2 regions of the Duganella sp. S19_KUP01_CR8 genome follow, and region 1 is predicted to be linked to the other one. Evidence: predicted binding sites of a transcription regulator. Region 1 holds the regulator's gene; the other holds the start of a gene.
What was found. Region 1 encodes NrdR, which represses ribonucleotide reductase genes. Its sites were predicted from a motif close to CACNANATNTNGTG; they were not measured.
Positions count from the first base shown of each region.

Region 2: a site for NrdR is predicted at 1,830-1,843, ahead of V6M89_RS09470 (ribonucleoside-diphosphate reductase subunit alpha). Genes of this name have one in related genera too.

Region 1 covers NZ_JAQQPR010000033.1:26,669-30,080, forward strand. Annotated here, with positions in the region: gene V6M89_RS26070 (PilW family protein) at 1-529, opposite strand, end outside; gene pilV (type IV pilus modification protein PilV) at 526-1,080, opposite strand; gene nrdR (transcriptional regulator NrdR) at 1,197-1,667, opposite strand; gene glyA (serine hydroxymethyltransferase) at 1,783-3,030, opposite strand; ZMP/ZTP riboswitch at 3,129-3,254, opposite strand; gene V6M89_RS26090 (SDR family oxidoreductase) at 3,409-3,412, shown strand, end outside.
Region 2 covers NZ_JAQQPR010000007.1:155,109-158,520, forward strand. Annotated here, with positions in the region: gene V6M89_RS09460 (sigma-54-dependent transcriptional regulator) at 1-1,116, shown strand, start outside; gene ampD (1,6-anhydro-N-acetylmuramyl-L-alanine amidase AmpD) at 1,113-1,748, shown strand; gene V6M89_RS09470 (ribonucleoside-diphosphate reductase subunit alpha) at 2,017-3,412, shown strand, end outside.

The DNA.
Region 1 (3,412 bases):
CGCCCCAGCCGGAGGCGCCGCGGTATTTGCAGCGCAGTTCGGTCTCGCCAGCGCCGTCGTCCGCGACATAGAAGATGCTCCAGCCGCGCGCATCGGCCGCGTCAGGAACGGCGACGCCGAAGCCGGCGCAATTGAGGCTGGAACCGTCGCCATTGCCGCCCGCGCCCGAGCCGGAAAAGCGCAAGGCCAACACATCGCTGCCATGCGCCACGGCCGGCAACATCGCCGAGATATCCGCGCCGCCCCGGCTGATGCTGCGCGCGTCCAGCCCCGCGATGGAGGCCGGCGCATCGGCTTCCAGTTCCACCGGCGCGGCCTTGCTGTCCCAGTTGACATAGGCGCCTTGCCGTATCGCCCGCGCCATGATGTCGAGCGCATGGCGGCCGCCGTCGTTGAGCCCGGCGTTCTCGCTGTGATTGCGGTAGTTGCTGCCGGCCGACAGCAGCAGGCCGCTGGCCAACAAGGTCACAATCAGGCCCAGCGCCACGGCGATGGCGAACTCGATCACCGTCCATCCACGCGCGTTCATCGCGTCGCTCCAACCGCCACGGCGACGGCCGGGGTGTAGTCCCCACCGACATCCTTGCGCGGCGTACCGTCGGGATTCTTGCCGTGCCATCCGACCTTGACCACCACCGGCGCGCCCGCAGCCCCGCCGCAAGTCCAGGCCAGCTTGCCGCCGCCGTCGCGGCAAACCAGTATGCGGCCCGCAGGCAGGTATTGACTGACTTGAACTTTCACTTCATACAGATCGAACATCGCCAGCTGCGCGCTGTCGCACGCGCCGCCGTAGCACAAGGCCGACGGCGCCGGCGGATCGGGTTCGGCCAGCGCATCGTAGTCCAGCATCAGATAGGGATTGGCGCCATCGGCCAGGTGCATTTGCGCGGCGTTGGCGCGCATGCGTTCGGCCAGGCCGGCCGCCACGTAGGTCGCCTGCGACAACAGCGCGGCCTGATGCCGCATGCGCAGCGCCGCCAGCTGCATCGACACGCCGCCGACGATGCCTACCGCCAGCAACAGCACGGCGATCAGGATTTCCAGCAGCGTAAAGCCGTGCATCAAGGCGCGTGTGCGCATGGCACACCTCCGCAAGTCGACAAGGACAGTGCTAGAAGTTAGCAGCGACGACTGTAGAGGGTATGAGGTGTATCAAAGGTGCGTCAGCCGTAGGCCGGACGCCTACGAACCGGCAACTAAGCCTTACGTGGCTTGCGTTCCTGCCCGACTTCGGCAATCGCATCCTGGAACTCGGCCAGGTCTTCGAAGTTTTTATAGACCGATGCAAAACGGATATACGCGATCTTGTCGAGGCGCTTCAATTCCTGCATCACCAGCTCGCCGATGTAGCCGGTATCGACTTCGCGCTGACCGCTGGTCAGCAGCTTTTCTTCGATCGACAGTATCGCCGCGTCAACGGCGGGTGCCGCCACAGGGCGCTTGCGCAAGGCCAGCGTCAGGCTGCCGCGCAACTTGGCGGCCGCATACTCGGTGCGGCTGCCGTTCTTCTTGACCACATACGGCATCACCAGTTCGATGCGCTCATACGTGGTAAATCGTTTATCGCATTTACCGCAGCGCCGGCGCCGGCGTATGGAATCCCCTTCCTCGGATACACGCGTATCGAGAACCTGGGTATCTTCATGCTGGCAAAACGGACATTTCATATTGGCGACTAGCAGAGTGAATCAGCGTCATTCCCGCGCAAGCGGGAATCCATACTGCGCTGCCGAAGTTACTCAGCATGGGTCCCCGCTTTCGCGGGGACGACGCAGGCTTGTATTACTTGGCGTAGACAGGGAACTTGTCAGCCAGAACCTTCACGGCCGCTTTCACGCGCTCGATGGTCGCTGCGTCGTGCGGGTTGTCCAGCACGTCGGCGATCAGGTTGCCGACTTCTTCCGCTTCCGCTTCCTTGAAACCGCGGGTGGTGAACGCTGGCGAGCCCAGACGGATGCCGGAAGTCACGAATGGCTTCTGCGGATCGTTAGGGATGCCGTTCTTGTTGCAGGTCATGTGGGCGGCGCCCAGGATCGCTTCCGCTTCCTTGCCGGTCAGGTTCTTCGGACGCAGGTCCACCAGCATCACGTGCGACTCGGTACCGCCGGAGACGATACGCAGGCCGCGCTTGATCAGGGTCTTGGCCAGCACGTCGGCGTTGATGACGACTTGTTGCTGGTAAGCCTTGAACTCAGGCGTCAGCGCTTCCTTGAACGCCACTGCCTTACCGGCGATGATGTGCATCAGCGGGCCGCCCTGGATGCCTGGGAAGATAGCCGAGTTGATGGCTTTCTCGTGCTCAGCCTTCATCAGGATGATGCCGCCGCGCGGGCCGCGCAGCGATTTGTGCGTGGTCGAGGTGACGAAGTCGGCGTGCGGCACCGGGTTAGGATACAGGCCGGCGGCGATCAGGCCGGCGTAGTGCGCCATGTCGACCATGAAGTAGGCGCCAACGGCTTTGGCGACGGCGGCGAAACGCTCGAAGTCGATCTTTTTCGAGAACGCCGAAGCGCCCGCGATGATCAGCTTAGGCTTGTGTTCCTTGGCCAGCACTTCCATGGCTTCGTAGTCGATGTCTTCTTCAGCGGTCAGGCCGTAGGAAACGACGTTGAACCATTTGCCGGACATATTCAGCGGCATGCCGTGGGTCAGGTGGCCGCCTTCGGCCAGCGACATGCCCATGATGGTGTCGCCTGGTTTCAGCACGGCGAAGAACACGCCCTGGTTGGCTTGCGAACCCGAGTTAGGCTGCACGTTGGCCGCTTCCGCGCCGAACAGCTGCTTGACACGGTCGATCGCCAGTTGCTCGACGACGTCGACGTACTCGCAACCGCCGTAGTAGCGCTTGCCTGGGTAGCCTTCGGCGTACTTATTGGTCAGCTGCGAACCTTGCGCTTCCATGACGGCTGGCGAGGTGTAGTTTTCCGATGCGATCAGCTCGATGTGATCGTGCTGACGGGTGTTTTCTTTCTGGATTGCGCCGAACAATTCAGGATCGACGTTGGCGAGGGTGTGATCTTTTGCGAACATGTAAAAACTCCAAATGAATTGAGTAACTTGTTACTGGCAGGTTGGATCGAATGAGGGAAGCCGATAGCGGACAGGCAGCCTCTTCGTGCATTTCCATCGATGGCTGCCCAGGCGAACGGCTGATGAAATCTCACGTTTCCCGGTGGATGCCCACCTTTCGCTAACCGGCCGCCACGCACCAAAATGGTGATGACCGGAGCTTTTCGCCAGTTACGTGAGACGTAATGGAAGCCTGATTGTAATTTATGCGCCAGCTTTGAGCAAGGAAATGATTGCCGAAAAGGCAATCTTATGCCGATTTTGATAGCAGAGATAAGCCATACTGCCATTTCGGCTACACTTGACCATCGTCTCCACTCTCTCGCATAAGGATAGATCATGA
Region 2 (3,412 bases), on a different contig from region 1:
CCGTCGCCGGGCGAAGCGCTCAGCGCCGAGCCGCCGGCCAGCCGGCTGAAGGGCGAATCGGCCGTGATCCAGGCGCTGCGCGCGCAGATCGCGCGGCTGGCGCGCTCGATGGCGCCGATCGCCATCAACGGCGAATCGGGCAGCGGCAAGGAGCTGGCGGCGCGCGAGATCCACGCCCAGAGTTCGCGCGACGGCAAACCTTTCATCGCCGTCAACTGCGGCGCCATCCCGGAGGCGCTGATGGAGGCCGAATTCTTCGGCTACCGCAAGGGCGCCTTCACCGGCGCGGCCGATGAGCGCGACGGCTTCTTCCAAGCGGCCAACGGCGGCACGCTGATGCTCGACGAGGTGGCCGACCTGCCGCTGGCGATGCAGGTCAAGCTGCTGCGGGCGATCCAGGAGCGGCGCGTGCGCAAGATCGGCGCCACCGCCGAGGAGCCGGTCGACGTGCGGATCATCAGCGCCACCCACAAGAACCTGGCGCAGTGCGTGGAGCAGGGCAGCTTCCGCCAGGATCTGTTCTACCGCCTGAACGTGATTGAACTGAGCCTGCCGCCGCTGCGCGAACGGCTGGACGACCTGGCCGTGCTGACCGGCGCCATCCTCGACCGGCTGGGCACCTTCGAACACCAGGTGCGGCTGGGCGAGGGCGTGCTCGATGCGCTGCGCGGCTACTCCTTCCCCGGCAATGTGCGCGAGCTGGAAAACATCCTGGAACGGGCGCTGGCCTTCGCCAACGACGGCGTGATCGAAGTGGCCGACCTGGCGCTGAAGGGCGCGCGCATGGTCGAAGCCATCGTGCCGCTGCCGACACCCGCGCTGCCGGCGCCGTACATGGCCGCCACCGAGGCCGCCGTGTTGGGCGTGGCGCCGTTGCCGTCGCCGCCGCCGGCCGAGCCGCCGCCGCCCGCCGCCGGCACGCTGCCGCTGCCGCACCTGGATGGGCTGCCCAGCAGCCTGCCCGACTACCTGAACCAGATCGAGCGCGACATCATCCTGCGGGCGCTGGCGCAAACCCAGTTCAACCGCACCCAGGCCGCCCAGCTGCTGGGCATCAGCTTCCGCCAGCTGCGCTACCAGATGCAGAAGCTGAACATCCAGGAGCCGGAGGCGTGAGCCCGCCGGAACTGGGCGCCGACGGCTGGTGGCCGCCGGCGCTGCGCTACGACAGCCCGCATGCCGACTGCCGTCCCGACCCGGCCGACATCACGCTGCTGGTGGTCCATAACATCTCGCTGCCGGGCGGCTGTTTCGGCGGTCCGCACGTGTCCGACCTGTTCAGCGGCCGCTTGGACTATAATACTGACCCCTCGTTCGCGGACCTGCGAGGGTTGAAAGTGTCGAGCCACTTTTTCATCCGCCGTGACGGCCGCGTGACGCAGTATGTTTCTGCTAACGAGCGGGCCTGGCATGCGGGACTGTCGGCCTTCCAGGGCCGGGAAAAGTGCAACGACTATTCGATCGGCGTGGAGCTGGAAGGCACCGACGACAGCGGCTTCGAAGCGGCCCAGTACCAGGCGCTGGCGGCGCTGACGCTGGCGCTGCAAACGCGCTATCCGCTGACCGATGTGCAGGGCCATGAACACATCGCGCCGGGCCGGAAAACCGACCCGGGACCGTTGTTCGATTGGGAAATTTATCGGAAAACCTGGCAGACTTTGCTTAATCAAAAGGCACCGGATGAGCCCGCGTTAGTGGGCGCTAGCGCCGGACTACGCTTCGCAAAAGGGCTTCCACAAAGTCAATAGAAAAATTGCCGTTTAAGGCAAAATTTCCACTTGTCTTACCATTACCTGACCACTACAATCAGTGTATCGATTCACACCAATCACTAGATATAGTAGTTCTCATGACACTGGTTCTTAAACTATTTACAAGCCGACAAGGCCAGTTCATCACCCATTTTATTGCAGTTTAACCAGCCAGGCAGGTTTGGCCGGTCGCTTCATTTTGGCCTTTTTTTATACAACATTACGTCGCGCAGCACTGACTGCACGCTGTTATCGGGGAGCTTAAATGCAATCTACTCAAGACATCACCATCAATCCAGCGCTGGTACCAGCAGCCGCTGCGAGCACCGCCAGCAGCCCGGTCACGGCCGCCAGCGACCTCGGTGACTACCGCATCATCCGCCGTAACGGCGCGGTCGTCGCGTTTGAACCGTCGAAAATCGCCATCGCCGTGACCAAGGCCTTTTTGGCCGTTAACGGCGGCCAGGGCGCAGCTTCGGCGCGCGTGCGTGAATTGGTAGAACAGCTGACCGCCAGCGTGGTCACCGCGCTGGTGCGCCGTCAGCCATCGGGCGGCACCTTCCACATCGAAGACGTGCAAGACCAGGTTGAACTGGCGCTGATGCGCTCCGGCGAACACGATGTCGCCCGCGCCTACGTGCTGTATCGTGCCAAGCATATGGAAGAGCGCCGCGCCGCCAAGGAAGCCCAGGGCGCCGCCGCCGCGATCGAAGCACCGCAAATCCACGTGCTGGAAAACGGCGAGCGCAAGCCGCTGGAAATGGACCGCGTCACCGGCCTGATCAACGCCGCCTGCATCGGCCTGGAAAAGCACGTCGACGCCGACGCCATCCTGGCCGAGACGCTGAAGAACCTGTACGACGGCGTGCCGGTCGAAGAACTGCACAAATCCGCCATCCTGGCCGCCCGCGCGCTGATGGAAAAAGATCCGGCCTACTCGCAAGTGACGGCCCGCATCCTGCTGCACACGATCCGCAAGGAAGTCTTCGGCAAGGAAGTCGCGCAGGGCGCCGCTGCCGCCGAATACGTGACCTACTTCCCGCAATACATCGCCAAGGGCATCACCAACGAACTGCTGGACGTCAAGCTGGCCGAGTTCGATCTGGCCCGCCTGGCCAAGGCGCTGGTCGCCGACCGCGATCTGCAGTTCGGCTACATCGGCCTGCAAACCCTGTACGACCGCTACTTCCTGCACGTCCGCGACGTCCGCATCGAAATGCCGCAAGCCTTCTACATGCGCGTCGCCATGGGCCTGGCCCTGAACGAGTCCGACCGCGAAGCGCGCGCCATCGAGTTCTACAACCTGCTGTCGACCTTCGACTTCATGAGCTCCACGCCGACGCTGTTCAACTCGGGCACCCTGCGTTCGCAGCTGTCGTCGTGCTACCTGACCACCGTGTCGGACGACCTGGAAGGCATCTACGACGCCATCAAGGAAAACGCATTGCTGGCCAAATTCGCCGGCGGCCTGGGTAACGACTGGACCCCTGTGCGCGCACTGGGCGCCCACATCAAGGGCACCAACGGCAAATCGCAAGGCGTGGTGCCGTTCCTGAAAGTGGTCAACGACACCGCCGTCGCGGTCAACCAGGGCGGCAAGCGCAAGGGCGCGGTCTGCGCCTACCTGGAAACCTGGCACATGGACATCGAAGAGTTCCTGG